Regions from separate parts of the Oceanobacillus picturae genome, predicted to be linked through region 1. Evidence: riboswitches for the same ligand, from Rfam matches in the RefSeq annotation. Region 1 holds a riboswitch; the other holds the start of a gene.
What was found. Region 1 has a riboswitch for thiamine pyrophosphate ahead of BN988_RS13370 (ABC transporter substrate-binding protein). Riboswitches for the same ligand answer to the same signal wherever they lie in the genome.
Positions count from the first base shown of each region.

Region 2: it holds a riboswitch for thiamine pyrophosphate, as region 1 does, so the genes downstream of both, thiT (energy-coupled thiamine transporter ThiT) here and BN988_RS13370 (ABC transporter substrate-binding protein) in region 1, are expected to answer to the same signal.

Region 1 is NZ_CCAX010000002.1:456,677-464,291, forward strand. Features, by position in the region: gene BN988_RS13350 (adenine deaminase C-terminal domain-containing protein) at 1-784, shown strand, start outside; gene BN988_RS13355 (DUF3048 domain-containing protein) at 830-1,876, shown strand; gene BN988_RS13360 (YerC/YecD family TrpR-related protein) at 1,895-2,194, shown strand; gene nagZ (beta-N-acetylhexosaminidase) at 2,293-3,633, shown strand; TPP riboswitch at 3,723-3,832, shown strand; gene BN988_RS13370 (ABC transporter substrate-binding protein) at 3,945-4,940, shown strand; gene BN988_RS13375 (thiamine-binding protein) at 4,961-5,251, shown strand; gene BN988_RS13380 (ABC transporter permease) at 5,563-6,330, shown strand; gene BN988_RS13385 (ABC transporter ATP-binding protein) at 6,327-7,064, shown strand; gene BN988_RS13390 (TatD family hydrolase) at 7,064-7,615, shown strand, end outside.
Region 2 is NZ_CCAX010000001.1:842,282-849,896, reverse strand. Features, by position in the region: gene BN988_RS04305 (M3 family oligoendopeptidase) at 137-1,927, shown strand; TPP riboswitch at 1,984-2,084, shown strand; gene thiT (energy-coupled thiamine transporter ThiT) at 2,183-2,755, shown strand; gene BN988_RS04295 (general stress protein) at 2,898-3,248, opposite strand; gene BN988_RS04290 (hypothetical protein) at 3,361-4,782, shown strand; gene BN988_RS04285 (Glu/Leu/Phe/Val family dehydrogenase) at 4,971-6,350, shown strand; gene BN988_RS04280 (carbon starvation CstA family protein) at 6,764-7,615, shown strand, end outside.

The sequences.
Region 1 (7,615 bases):
AGCAAAACATCTTAGCTTAGAGGAACAACTTGGAAGCATTGCACCAGGTCGAATTGCCAATATCAATATTCTTTCAGATAAGGATAATCCGCACCCTGAAAGTGTTTTGGCTAAAGGACAGTGGATTGTAAAAGATCATAGCCCAAAAGAGATTTCCAATGTAGTGAATTGGGAAGAATATGGGATAGGGAAACTAACCTATGATTGGGAGCTTACAGAAAATGAATTGCAGTTTTCTGTGCCTATCGGACTTGATATGGTGAATGATGTCATTATAAAACCGTATGCGATTGATACAGACATTGCAACAGAACAGTTACCAGAAACGAAGAAGGATGCTTTCCTACTCCTACTAGATCGTAAAGGGAAATGGCGCGTCAATACGACCATACGTGGTTTCACAGATCGTCTTGGCGGTATGGCAAGCTCTTATTCTACGACAGGTGACTTCATCTTTATTGGAAAAAGTAAAGCCGATATTATCTTAGCAGGCAATCGATTAAAGGAATTAGGTGGAGGAATTGTCATCGTCCATGATGGGGAAATTTTACTGGAAATCCCACTCACACTATCGGGCACTATGTATGATGGAAATATGCGGGACTTAATAGAGAAGGAAAAGCAGCTTAAAACGATATTAGTAGAATATGGTTATCCTTTTTCAGACCCGGTTTACTCGATATTTTTCTTATCTTCAACACACCTTCCTCACATTCGGATAACACAACAGGGGATTGTGGACGTGAAGAAAAAAGCAGTGCTATTCCCAGCGACCATGTGTTAGCGTATAATGGAGTAAAATCTATGTTAACAAGGGTGTTGTGAGAAAATGAAGAAAATCGTATGGATGCTGCTCTTCGCATTCATCTTGTTGGTTGGTTGCTCCGAGAAACAAGAAGCGGAGAACAATGAAACGAAGGATATAGATATGCAGGAGAAGACAGACCAACCGGATGTGTCGGAGTCGGAAGAAATCGTAGCTCCTTTGACAGGAGTGGCAATAGACGAACCTACTAATAATCGCATTGTCGGTGTGATGGTGAATAATCATTCCAAAGCAAGGCCGCAAACCGGATTGTCTAAAGCAGATCTTGTGTTTGAAATATTAGCTGAGGGACAGATAACACGTTTTCTTGCTATGTTTCAAAGTGAAATGCCGGATGTTGTTGGCCCTGTAAGAAGTGCACGGGAATATTATTTTAATTTGGCCAATGACTATAACGCGCTTTATGTTTATCACGGGGCAGCAAATTTTGTTAATGATATGATTATGAACAGAGGAATTGAACATTTAAATGGATCCCTATATGATAATGATGGAAACTTGTTCAAGCGAGAATCATTCCGTAATGCGCCACACAATTCCTATTTACAGCTTGGGGCTGTATATGACGTGGCCAAAAGTAAAGGCTATGAGACCACTGCTGATATTGAGCCGCTTACTTTTGTGAAAAGCGATAAAGAGATTGCTGGTGACCCAGCCCAGCATGTAGAAATTGTTTATTCCGATCAACCAATGGAAATTGTCGAATATGACTATAGTGCAAGCGATGAAGTGTACACACGCTATAATGACCGTGAACAAACAGTAGAACTGAACACAGAAGAGCCTATACAGGCAGCAAATGTATTTATAGTGGAAACCCCACATGAAGTGATTGATGATGCTGGACGGAGGGCCGTCGACATGGAATCGGGCGGAAATGCATACCTTTTGCAAAAAGGAAAAGTACAACAATTGCAATGGGAGAATAGAGAAGGAAGAATTGTTCCTGTAAAGGATGGAGATATAGTGGGCTTTGTCCCAGGGAAAACTTGGATCAATGTTATTCCTACCAATCCTGGATTAACCGAGTCCGTCAACATAACTAATTAGAAGCAGGAGGGCTTGTTTGTGCAAATAGATAAACTACGAGGAGAACAGCTCGATCAATTGTTCGATGCAATTCTTACACTAAAGGACCGGGAAGAGTGCTACCGCTTTTTTGATGATATTGCGACTATGTCGGAGATCCATGCCATCTCCCAACGGCTACAAGTGGCAAAAATGCTAACGGAAGGCCGTACCTACACGGTAATTGAACAGGAAACCAATGCTTCGACTGCAACCATATCGCGTGTGCGTAGATGTATTAATTATGGTAGCGAAGGATATAAGATGGTTTTAGACCGACTTACCGATGAAGAGAAGTAACAAACAAAGAGATGCTGGGTCATAGCCCAACATCTCTTTGTTTATACTAAAGAATATAAAAACACAGAAGGTTACATCGCTATACATGGGAGGACATCATGGAAATAAAAAATAATAAATGGAAAGCGATAGGATTTTGTTTAGCTCTGATTTTCTTCATCTCGTTGGTGGGGTGTTCCCAGAATACAGACAACAGCGTGGAACACGAAAAACCAACAGAGCAAGGCAATAAGGGTGATGGTAAGGAAGACGAAGGCAAAAGCAGTGCCCAAGATAATGCTACAGAAGAAGACGAAATGGACTCCGAAGAATCCTCTGTAGATGCTTTAAAAGAAGCAGTTCAAGATAAGATTTCTTCTATGACAATGGAAGAAAAAGTTGGCCAGATGCTTATGATTGGGTTTGAAGGTACCCAAGTGAATGATCAAACGAGGAATTTCATGCAAGAAAATCATATCGGCGGAGTCATTTTGTTTGAAAGGAACATTACCGACTCAAAACAATTATTAAATTTGAACAGGGAACTAAAGGAATTGAACGCAGATTCTCAGGATATCCCTCTTTTTATTTCCGTAGACGAAGAAGGTGGGGTTGTATCAAGAATGCCCCCCAAAATAGTAAATTTACCAGACAGTAAAGAGATTGGTGATCTTAATAATACAGAGCTTGCATACCAAGTTGGGGAAGCGATTGGAGAAAGGGTAAACGCATTCGGGTTTAATGTAACTATGGCCCCTGTTATGGATGTTAATAGTAACCCAGATAACCCTATTATCGGAAAGAGATCTTTTGGTGATAACAAGGAGATTGTTTCGGATATGGGCGTTGAAGAGATGAAGGGTATCCAATCAAAAGGCATCATTCCCGTCATCAAACATTTTCCGGGCCACGGAGATACAGATATGGATTCCCACTTGGACTTACCTGTAGTGCATAATAGTTTGGAAAGCATCCGAGAAATGGAATTAGTGCCATTCCAAAAAGCTATTGATCACCAAGCTGATATGACGATGGTTGCACATATACTGTTACCCGAGATAGATAATGAATATCCCTCTTCCTTATCTAAGAATGTGGTCACCACTATGTTAAGAGAAGAATTGCGCTTTAACGGAGTAGCTATAACCGACGATATGACAATGGGAGCCATTTTAGAAAACTATGATATAGGGGATGCTACCGTAAAAGCGGTTCAAGCGGGAAATGATATTGTTTTAGTATGCCATGGTGATGAAAATAAATTGAAAGCTGTTCATAGTTTAACCAAGGCTGTGGAAAGTGGAACTATTAAGGAAGAAAGAATCAATGAGAGTGTGGAGAGAATTTTACTCCTAAAAGAAAAATACAACCTTTCCAGTACTTCTCCAAGCAATATAGAGCTGGATAAAATCAATCAGTCATCTGAAGAAATAATTCGTAAGCTTGAAGAAAATGAATAGTATTTTAAGGGTAATCCATCTAGACCTAACTTGTATTTTGTGACAATCTATGGCAGAGTAAGAATGTAATGTTGTTAATTGAATAGTACGTTTCGATGTAGGGGGACCAGTGTTGCTGGTTGAGATCATATCCGTAAGATATAGACCCTTGGAACCTGATCTGGCTTAAACCAGCGTAGGGAACATATAGAAGTGAATGTGACGATATATGCGCCTGGGTGAGCCCTGAGCGCATTTTTTTGTGCATGAAAACAATATGTTCCTCCAAACAACAGCATTATGTGTCATAACAAAAAAAGGAGGAAGGAAGAATGAAAAAGCTTTTACTTAGTATGGTTGTCTTGTTCACCTTGATCATTGCAGGCTGTAATCAAGAGGCAACAGGAAATGAGCAAGAGGACAGCAGTTTAAAGAAAGTGACAATGGTGCTCGACTGGACACCGAATACGAACCACACAGGATTATATGTTGCCCAAGCAGAAGGGTATTTTGAAGAACAAGGTTTGGATGTAGAGATCACCTTGCCAGGTGAATCAGGGGCAGACCAGGTGGTGGCATCCGGAAAGGCAGAATTTGGGATAGGGGCACAAGAAGCTGTGACCGAAGCACGTATTCAGGACATCCCAATTGTTTCACTTGCTGCAATTATTCAGCATAATACATCTGGTTTTGCTTCCCCTGCGGATAAAGAAATTACGTCGCCTGCTGATTACGCCGGAAAAACATATGGTGGCTGGGGTGCACCTGTAGAGAAGGCAGTAATTGCTTCATTGATGAAACAGGAAGATGCCAGCGCAGAGGATGTCACTATTATAAACATGGGAAATACTGACTTTTTCACGGCTGTCGAAAGAGATGTTGATTTTGCCTGGATCTATTATGGATGGACTGGAGTGGAAGCAGAGCTCCGCGATGTTGAATTGAATATGCAATATTTAACCGATTATAGTGACAAGCTAGATTACTATACGCCGGTTATCACCACGAATGAAAGGCTGATAGAATCCGATCCAGAAACGATCCAATCATTTATGAAGGCAGTGACGAAGGGGTACGAGTATGCAATCGAGAAACCTGATAAAGCAGCTGATATCTTAATAGAGGCAGTGCCTGACTTAGACCCAGAATTAGTGAAAGCAAGTCAGGAATGGATTTCCCCGAAATATCAAGATGATGCTACTCAGTGGGGAGTACAAGACGAGAAGGTTTGGCAGAATTACGGAGATTGGATGTATGAGAATGGACTATTGGAAAAAGAACTAGATGCCAACAGTGCCTATACAAATGAATTTTTACCAGAAAAATAGAATTGGAGTGTGAGGAATAAATGGCAAATGCGTTAGTAAGTATACAAATTATCCCGAAAACTAAAAACGGCGAAGATAGTATTCCATATGTTGATGCGGCTATTGATGTAATTGAACAGTCAGGTGTTAAGTATCAGGTGAATCCGCTTGAGACCACAATGGAAGGGGAACTAACAGCATTATTTTCCATCATCGGAAAAATGAATGAAAAAATGGCCAGCCTTGGATGTCCGAGCATAATTTCTCAAGTGAAGGTTTTTTACAAACCAGATGGAACATCGATGGACGTGTTAACGGAAAAATACCGCTAAGAATGGAGGTGGAGTGGTTGGGACAATAGTACTTACGTAAAAGATAAATCCGAAAGAATGACCTTTGAAGAACCGCTTCAGAAATATACTCCGCTTTCCATGGGCGGCTGGTGAGCCTCCGGATGCTACGCATTCCGGGGTCTCACCTAGGCCTTCCTCCCATAGGACAAGGAAGACTTCGACAGCATTGCATCGCACGCAGAAAATCGTTTTTTGATTTTCAAGGAGTCTTCGTATATTTCTTACGCTTATTCTAGCTATCATCCGTCATTTGATTAAAACTTTTTGTTCTGTCCCGACCTCTTACAAAAATGAAGAAAATAGTAGCACAAGGATGGCGTCCTGTGTTGGTCGTTATCCTTTTACTTGTTTTGTGGGAAGCTAGCAGCCGTTTGTTTGTTATTCCAGCCTGGTTACTGCCATCCCCATTCACCATAATGGAAGAAGGGTTAAGCAGCTGGTCTAATTATGCACATCATCTTGTCTCAACCACAAAGCTATCAATAGTAGGATTTGTAATTGGTACAAGTATAGGATTGCTTATTGCTGTCTTATTACATTTGATGCCCCGTGTACGTCAGGCGTTTTATCCATTGCTTATCCTATCCCAGAATATCCCGATTATTGTGCTGGCGCCATTGTTAATTATATGGTTTGGATTTGGCGTCTTACCGAAATTATTTATCATTACCCTTGTTTGTTTCTTCCCGGTTGCGGTAGCGGCCTTGGATGGATTCCGCCAAACAAATGCCGAAATGAAGCATTATATGTACATGGCAGGCGCATCAAAACGGCAGGTTTTTTCGAAGCTTGAATTGCCACATGCGTTGCCAGCTGTGTTTTCTGGATTAAAAATATCTGCTACTTACAGTGTAATGGGAGCAGTTATTTCCGAATGGTTAGGTGCCAACAAGGGCATCGGAGTATATATGACATTGGCACAGTCCTCTTTTAGAACAGACCGGGTATTTGTAGCGATATTTTTCATCATGTTATTATGTTTGCTATTTTTTAGTTTCATTATTGCATTGGAAAAGTTTTTCATTAAAGGACGAGCCGGTCAGGAGGCGAAATCATGAGTGAACTTAAAGTAAGCAAAGTATCCAAGTCATTCGGGGAGAAAAAAGTGCTTCAGTCTGTTTCCTTTTCAGTAAGAGAAGGTGAATTTGTATCCTTGCTCGGGCCTTCTGGAAGTGGGAAGAGTACACTGTTTCATTTAATTGGAGGCTTGTATACACCGGATGAGGGCGAATTATATTTAGGTGGAGAAAACATTAACGGAAAACGTGGGAAAATCAGCTATACACCACAAAGCCCTTCTTTGTTTCCATGGCGTACAGTGCTCGATAATGTCGTTCTCGGTGAAGAGTTACATGCAAAGCCTAATAAAGAAAGGGCAAGCGCCATGCTGGAGAGGGCAGGTCTTGCAGATTATGTGAATGCCTACCCCCATCAATTGTCAGGTGGGATGCGACAGCGTGCTGCTTATGTAAGATCCTTGCTCAGCCCACAGCCTTTCATTTGTCTGGACGAACCATTCTCTGCCCTAGATGAATTTACAAGACTCGACATGCAAAAATGGCTGCTGTCCATTTGGGAAGAAAACCGTAAATCCGTTTTATTTGTAACCCACAATATAGAGGAAGCCATTTTCTTATCTGATCGAGTATTAGTGCTATCCAGCAACCCCGCTACAGTAAAGCGGGAGTTTACAATTCCTTTCGAGCGCCCCCGTCGAGAAGAGCTCGTTCTGACGGAAGAATTTTTGGATTGGAAAAAACAAATTTACCATGAGTTGCGGAGTGAAGCATAATGCGAGCTGTTATCGATGCCCATATTCATTTGGATATGTATACCAAACAAGAGCAGCAAAGGATATTGCAAGATTTAGATGATGCGAATGTGGAGGCGCTGATTTGTGTGTCGAACCACTTGCAGTCTGCTCAAAGGCTGTTAGAGTTAGGGAAAGAGGACAGGCGGGTAAAGCCGGCCATAGGTTACCATCCCGAGCAAGAACTGCCAACAGAGGAAGAACAGGCCGCTCTATGGGAATTAATCGATCAAGCACAACATAGATTCGTGGCAATCGGCGAGGTTGGCTTACCGTATTATATGCGAAAGGAAAATCCTGCATTTGACCTGAGCGCCTACATTAATCTTTTGGAGCGGTTTATCAGAAAAGCCGCCCAACTTAATAAGCCTATTGTGCTGCATGCTGTGTATGAGGATGCACCTGTTGTTTGTGATCTACTGGAAAAATATCAGGTGAAAAAGGCGCACTTTCACTGGTTTAAGGGAGATAAGCAAACAGTGAAGCGAATGATTAAAAATGGCTATTATATTTCCATAACACCTGATTGCATG
Region 2 (7,615 bases), on a different contig from region 1:
AGTTTCCTGAAACAAAGTTTACTAAATTTCTTGAAAAAAGAAAATTCCCCGAGGTGAAAATTATTTCATTTTTCGTTATAATGAAAAGATAGGGTAAAATGTAAAAAATATAAATAATGGAATGAGGAGAGATTTTATGCAACAAACGTATAACCCAACATGGGATTTAGATGTGATTTTTCCAGGGGGAAGCGATTCAGAAGCATTTCGTACATATCTTAAAGAGATCGAAAAGGATAAAGAAACATTCTCTGCTGAGGTAGAGGCATTCTCTCCAGAAGATGGTAATGTGGAAGCAGAACAGTTAATTGGTGTAGTCAACGAGCTTGAGAGTGTAATGAAAAAGTTAAGAGAAGCTTCCGCGTTTATCAGCTGTCTAAGCGCCCAAGATGTAACAGATGAGAAAGCAAGTCTTCTAGTTGGTAAACGTAGTGAACTGCGGGCAGAATTGGATGCTATCATGTCGAAGTTTGTACAAAAGCTAGTTGCCATAGAAGATACCACATGGGTTACATTACTTCAGCATGATGGTTTAACGGAGCTTTCCTTTGTCCTTAACGAATACAGAGAACAGGCAAAGGAGCTTCTAAATGTTGAACAGGAAGTGCTCATCAATGATCTTGGAGTTGATGGCTATCACGGCTGGAGTCAAATGTATGATACAATCGTTGGAAAAATGACAGTGGAAGTAGAAGAAGATAATAAAGTGAAGTCTCTATCTGTCGGGCAGGCATCTAATAAATTAGGTCATCCGGATCGTAAAGTAAGAAAGGCCGTTTTTGATAAGCTGGGAGAGGCATGGAAGGAACAATCCGCCCTATTTGGTCAGACATTAAACCATTTAGCTGGATTCCGCCTGCAAACTTATAAGCATCGTAATTGGAAGAGTGTTCTTAAGGAGCCGCTTGCGATTAACCGAATGAAGCAGGAAACACTTGACGCAATGTGGACAGCTATTTCGAATAACAAAAAGCACTTTGTTAAATATTTAGAGAAAAAAGCAGATCTTCTTGGGCTAGATAAAATGAGCATGTATGATATTGGGGCACCTTTAACCAATACTGTGAATAAGTCGAGTTATACTGAAGCCAGTAAGTTTATTGTAGACCATTTCGGTAAATTCAGTCCCAAAATGGCCGACTTTGCTCAGATGGCCTTTGACAAACGCTGGATTGAGGCAGAGGATCGTGCTGGAAAGCGCCCAGGTGGGTTCTGTACAAGCTTCCCTGATAGTGAGCAAACAAGAATCTTTATGACCTTTTCTGGGACGTCTTCAAATATTGCTACTTTAGCTCATGAACTAGGCCATGCTTATCACCAGCATGTTATGAATGATGTGAATGGGCTAAATCAACGTTATGCTATGAATGTTGCGGAGACAGCTTCCACGTTCGCAGAAATGATTGTAGCAGATGCTTCGGTTAAAAATGCGCAAAATAAAGAGGAGAAAATCGGACTGCTTGAAGATAAAATTCAACGTAGTGTAGCATTCTTTATGAATATACATGCGCGTTTTATCTTTGAGAACCGTTTTTATGAAGAAAGAAAAGAAGGACTTGTGTCGGTTAACCGCTTGAATGAGATCATGGTAGAGGCGCAGAAGGAAGCTTATCAGGATGCACTGGACGAATATGATCCTAATTTCTGGTCTTCCAAACTACATTTCCATATTACTGGTGTTCCATTCTATAACTTCCCGTACACCTTTGGGTATTTATTCAGCCTTGGAATCTATGCGGCCGCCAAAGAACAAGGCGAAAACTTTGAGGATGCATACATTGCGTTGCTACGTGATACTGGTAGAATGAATGTAGAAGATCTTGCCATGAAGCATATGAATGTCGACTTAACGAAACCTGATTTCTGGGAAGCAGCTATTCAATTATGTGTAAAGGATGTTGAGGAATTTATCGAGCTTACACAATAGTTGTAAGCTTACAGAATGTGGGTTACAATGAAATTAATAAGAAAAGCATAGTTTGAAAAGCCTACAGGGGGAGCCAATGGCTGAGAGTGAACAGTGATGTTCTTACCCTTTGAACCTGTTAGTTAGTACTAACGTAGGGATGGTGGCTTTTTTGATGGAATAAAAGCAATGTGAGCGGATTCCCATCAGGAAGTCTTCCCCTTGGCATTGCTTTTTTTGTTTGTTTAAAATTCGCTTTAAAAAGGGGAGAGAGAAATGAATAGAAAGCGCACATTATTTTTAGTTGAGGTAGCCATATTTGCTGCCTTTGCACTTTTGTTGGATATTATTCCATTTTTATCATTTAAGATATGGGCCCAGGGAGGATCAATATCCTTTGCTATGATTCCTATTTTTATTGTGGCTTTTCGTTGGGGAGTTAAGGGAGGGTTATTGGCAGGTTTTCTTTGGGGGATGTTACAAATTGCCGTAGGAACTGCTTATGTATTATACCCACTTCAAGGATTTTTTGATTATGCTGTAGCATTTACTGTATTAGGTTTTGCAGGTATGTTTTCTAAAAAAATTCAACAGGCTCTTCAAAAAGGTCAAACCAAGAAGTATTTGGGATATATAGTGGCAGGAGTGTTTTTAGGATCAATCCTACGCTTTGGTGCACATTATATTGCAGGAGTTACATTTTTTGAGTCAGCAATAGAAGGGCAACCTGTATGGTTGTATTCCCTATTATATAATGGCTCTTATATGCTGCCTGCTTTCCTGCTTAGTGCTGTACTTGTCTTTTTCTTATTTCACAAACAGCCAAGGACATTAATGAATACAAATTAAAAAGTTTTTCCGCTCACATGTGGGTGTCTCTCTTATTAAGGGAGACTACCTTCTTTACTACATATAAAACGAGCATGCCAACTAGATTATTGGTTGGCATGCTCGTTTTTTTAGCCTTAAGACAAATGACTTTGTAATAAGACTACATTAAGTAGCTAGCTGCATTTTCGTTGTTTGTTACAATTAGTAATACTTTTCCTTCGTCCATATCCTCTTCATAATTTTCCGCTTCTGCTTGAGAGAAACCTACTTCCTGAAGTTTCGAGCGCAACTCGTCACCTTTACTATTAAATAAGTTTCCGACTGCGTTCCCAAAATCCATTTCCTTTATGCCGATTGTGTTGGCATCAACACTTCCAGCAATTCGTTTCGTACGGTCATCATCGTGGGACAATACATAAACATCATCTTTGTTAATCCCTTTGTCTTTTAAAATACTCACATCTGTTTTTAATACTTCGTCATTTGTATATTCTTTGATAAATGGTTTCATCTTTTTCTACCTCCTAATAATGTTCTATGGTTTTTATATTCCCGGTAACCAAAGAACTAAACATTTCCTTAATGCATAGGCTATACAACCATTATTGAGAGGAAGATGTATGATGGAACTCACCATTTCTCATTGGATATATGGACTGTTTACTTTGTTGATTATAGGAACAATGATTTTTCGAAAAGGGGTTGTGTTACCAACATTACTCGGTACGTTCATTGTAGCGTGGGTTTACAATGGAAACCTTGTAGCAGGCTTTAAAGCCATTTTTAATGCGAACCTAATTGCTGCACAGGAACTGTTTAGTATTTTCCTAATCATCACATTCATGCTTGCGCTTTTACATTCATTACGTGATTTAGGTGCAGATAAACGAATGATCCAACCCATCCAAAAAATGATGATTAATGGGCATATTTCCTTCTTTGTCCTAGCGGTCATTACGTATATCATTTCATTATTTTTCTGGCCAACTCCTGCTGTTCCATTAATTTGTGCGTTGCTAGTCCCAGCGGCTATTAGAGCAGGTTTGCCGGTTATGATGGCAGCAGTTGCCATTGCGCTTGCTGGTCAAGGAATGGCATTATCATCGGATTATATTGTACAGGTAGCACCAAGCTTATCAGCTACTGCGGCCGGGATTGAGACAGCTATAGTGGCTGATCGTGCCCTTGTATTGTCTGTGATTGCTGGTGTCATCGCCATAGCGTTAGCTTACTTGCTATACCGGAAAACAATACGCCATAAAAATGATCCATTAATTGAATTAGAATTGGAGCAAATGCAATCCGTAAAAGAGACAACGAATAAGGCACATACCAAAAATTTAACCGCGTGGAGTAAAATATTTGCAGTGGTTGTACCACTAACACTGTTAGGTGTTGTTATTTATATGGTATATGAAAAGCTGTTATCTGGAAGAATGAGTGGACTTGAAGGGGGAGATGGAGCTGCCTTTGTCGGTGGAGTAGCAGTCATTCTTTTACTACTCTCAACTGTAGCCTTTGGTAAACAGCATTCTCTTGATTATATAACAACACATATAACGGATGGTTTTGTGTTTGCCTTTAAGGCAATGGGCCCAGTTATACCAATTGCTGGTTTCTTTTTTCTAGGAAGCTCGGACTTCTCAGGAAGCATTTTGGGAATGGAGGAAAGTCAACCAGCGTTTCTGTTTGACCTTGTCCAAACTAGCCAGACTTTTTTACCTGAAAATGCCCTTCTTGCTGCGCTAAGTATCTTAATCATTGGGATTATTACAGGTTTGGATGGTTCGGGGTTCTCTGGTCTCCCTCTTACAGGTGCCTTAGCTGCATCGTTGGAAAACGGTTCAATTGATGCTGCTACATTAGCAGCTATTGGGCAAATGGGGTCTATTTGGACGGGGGGAGGAACAATTGTAGCCTGGTCTTCGCTTATTGCAATCGCAGGTTTTTGTGGTATTTCCGTAATGGAACTCGTTCGCAAAAATTTTATTCCAGTCATAATTGGTCTTTTAGCAGCAACACTTTTCGCTATTTTTCTTTGGTGATAAACCGTTTTCATGGTCCTTTGAGGCTGGATTTGTTAGAATCGTAAAAAAGTGGGGCTTGATCAGCCGTAAATTACTTAGGGAAAGGGGCATAAACCAAAAGGCAGCACAGCCATCGGTTTCTGGCATGCCCCTAGGGGTGGCTGATCTATACCTCATTTGGCAAATCTTAGTCAGGAGGAACTAAAATGGTAAGCAATACTTCTACTATTATCGAACAATCTCTAGATGCATTGCTTGATGATCAATCATTTTTACCAGAACTTTCTGGAGAAACAAGAAAAAAAGCTTTTACTTCTCTCACCTCTATCTTGTCCACCCCTAATCATATTCATAAATCATTCCTTAGAATCGCGTTAGAGGATGGCAAAGTGACTCGGATACCGGCATTTCGTGTCCAACATAATAATATTATAGGGCCTTATAAAGGAGGTATTCGTTTTCATGAATCTGTTGAGGAAGAAGAAGTAAGTAACCTTGCTGCCTTAATGACGTTAAAAAACGCCTTGCATGAAGTTCCCTTTGGAGGAGGGAAGGGCGGAGTGGTAATTGATCCGAGAAAATTTAAGGTGAAAGAACTAAACCAAATCTGTAGAAAATATGTCCAATATTTCAGTCAGATCATTGGTCCGGAAAAAGATATTCCGGCGCCTGACGTCGGATCAGGAGAACGGGAAATGGACTGGATGATGGGAGAATACAAGAGCATCCATCCAGGTATGAAGTATAGAGGTAGTTTTACTGGTAAAAGTGTTGTAAACGGTGGCTCTTTGGGGAGAAGACAGGCGACGGGAAAGGGAGTCTATTTCTCCCTTCGCTATATGCTACATGATTTTACAAAAGATAAGTATAAATGGTTAAACGAACGGGACAATATTTTTGCTAAAACTGTCCTTGATCATAAAGACAAGTCCCTTAAAATTGCGATACAAGGTTTCGGGAATGTTGGATCTGTTGTAGCAGCTGAAGCAAATAAGTGTAACTTTTTAAACAATAAAGTAGTAGCTGTGAGTGATAGAAACGTGACATTGCGTAATTCTGATGGGCTAGACATCCCAGAATTAATAAAGTATACAAAATCGAGGAATGGTGATCTTCCAATAGATGAAGAAAGCCTGGAAGAGGCCAATGTAAAAGCCACTATTTGCGATAGGGACGAATTGCTTACAATGGATACAGACATATTAGTATTGGCTGCACTTGGTGGGCAAATTCACCAGGAAAATATGAAGCAAATTAAAGCAAAGATTATTGTTGAGGGAGCGAACGCACCAATTACAGGGGAAGCAGACAGCTATCTCAGTGAAAAAGGGATAGTTGTTATTCCGGATATTTTGGCAAATGCTGGTGGTGTTATCGTCTCCTATTTTGAGTGGCTTCAAGGGAGAGAAACACAATTTTATAGTGAAGAGCAAGTTTATGAGAAATTATATGATAAAATGCAACACACCTTTGAAACAGTCTATCCGCAGTATTTTGGAGACGCGTTTCCACTAAGGCAAAATTGTTACATCCACTCTGTAATGAAACTCTCCACAATCTTATTTAAACAAGGAAAGCTTTACTAAAGTTATTACGCTTTGCCCTATGTTCTCATTAGCAAGGAAGGCTATGTCAAAAGAAGTATTTTTGTTTCAATTACCTAAAAGGATTTAATTGCCGGCCAAAACTTGAATTTATCTTAGATAATTCACGTTTTGGACGGCTTTTTCCTTGTTTAGATTCTCCTTCTTCATTCCTTCTGAAATTACATATAAAATAACTTTGTTGTCTACTTTTAAACCTATGACACTCTATTGTATTCACAATAATGATGGATAAATTTTCCACGCTTTGAAACCTACCATTTGAGCACTAAAATATTCTAAAAAAGCATAGAAAACCATACTAAATTAAAGCGCTTTCACATATGGTTTAAAGAAACACGTCCATGTATTCTTTTCGAAGGTGTGTTAACTACTTAGTATAGGAGGAATAAGGTATGTCAGGTATTTTAGTTGCACTTATTGGTATGGTCATTTTTGCTCTTGGCTACAAATATTATTCCAAGTTTGTAGCAGAAAAGATCTTCAGGCTTGATCCGAATTATGTAACACCTGCACACCGTTATAAGGACGGAGTAGATTTTGTTCCTACAAATAAGTTCGTCTTGTGGGGGCATCATTTTACCTCTGTTGCGGGAGCTGCACCCATATTAGGACCAGCAATCGCCGTGTATTGGGGTTGGCTTCCGGCGTTTTTATGGGTGATACTTGGGACCGTTTTTGCTGCAGGTGTCCATGACTTCGGTACATTGGTTCTCTCTGTTCGGAATAAGGGCCAGTCTGTTGGAACATTAGCACACAGACTAGTTGGACAGCGTGCCAAGATATTATTTTTGTTTATCATATTAATTCTAGTATTGATGGTAAACGCAGTTTTTGCCTGGGTGATTTCGAATCTATTTATCTCCTATCCGGCTAGTGTACTACCAGTGTTCATTCAAATTCCATTGGCTATTTGGATTGGATATGCAGTATACAAACGGAATAAACGAATGCTGATTCCATCTCTTTTTGCGCTTGGTGTTATGTATGCCACGGCTATCTTAGCTAGCAAAGTAGGTTTCTTACAAATTGACATAGTTAAATACTTTGGCGGAGAGGGGGCAAGTGGACTGTTTGGACTTGGTGCCACTTCTTCAGCTTTCCTCATCTGGATCATCATCTTAATGGTCTATGTATACATTGCCTCAACACTTCCAGTTTGGAAACTATTGCAACCAAGAGACTTTATTAATTCGCACCAGCTTGTTGTAGGTCTTGGAATCTTGTACCTTGGATTAATATTTTTG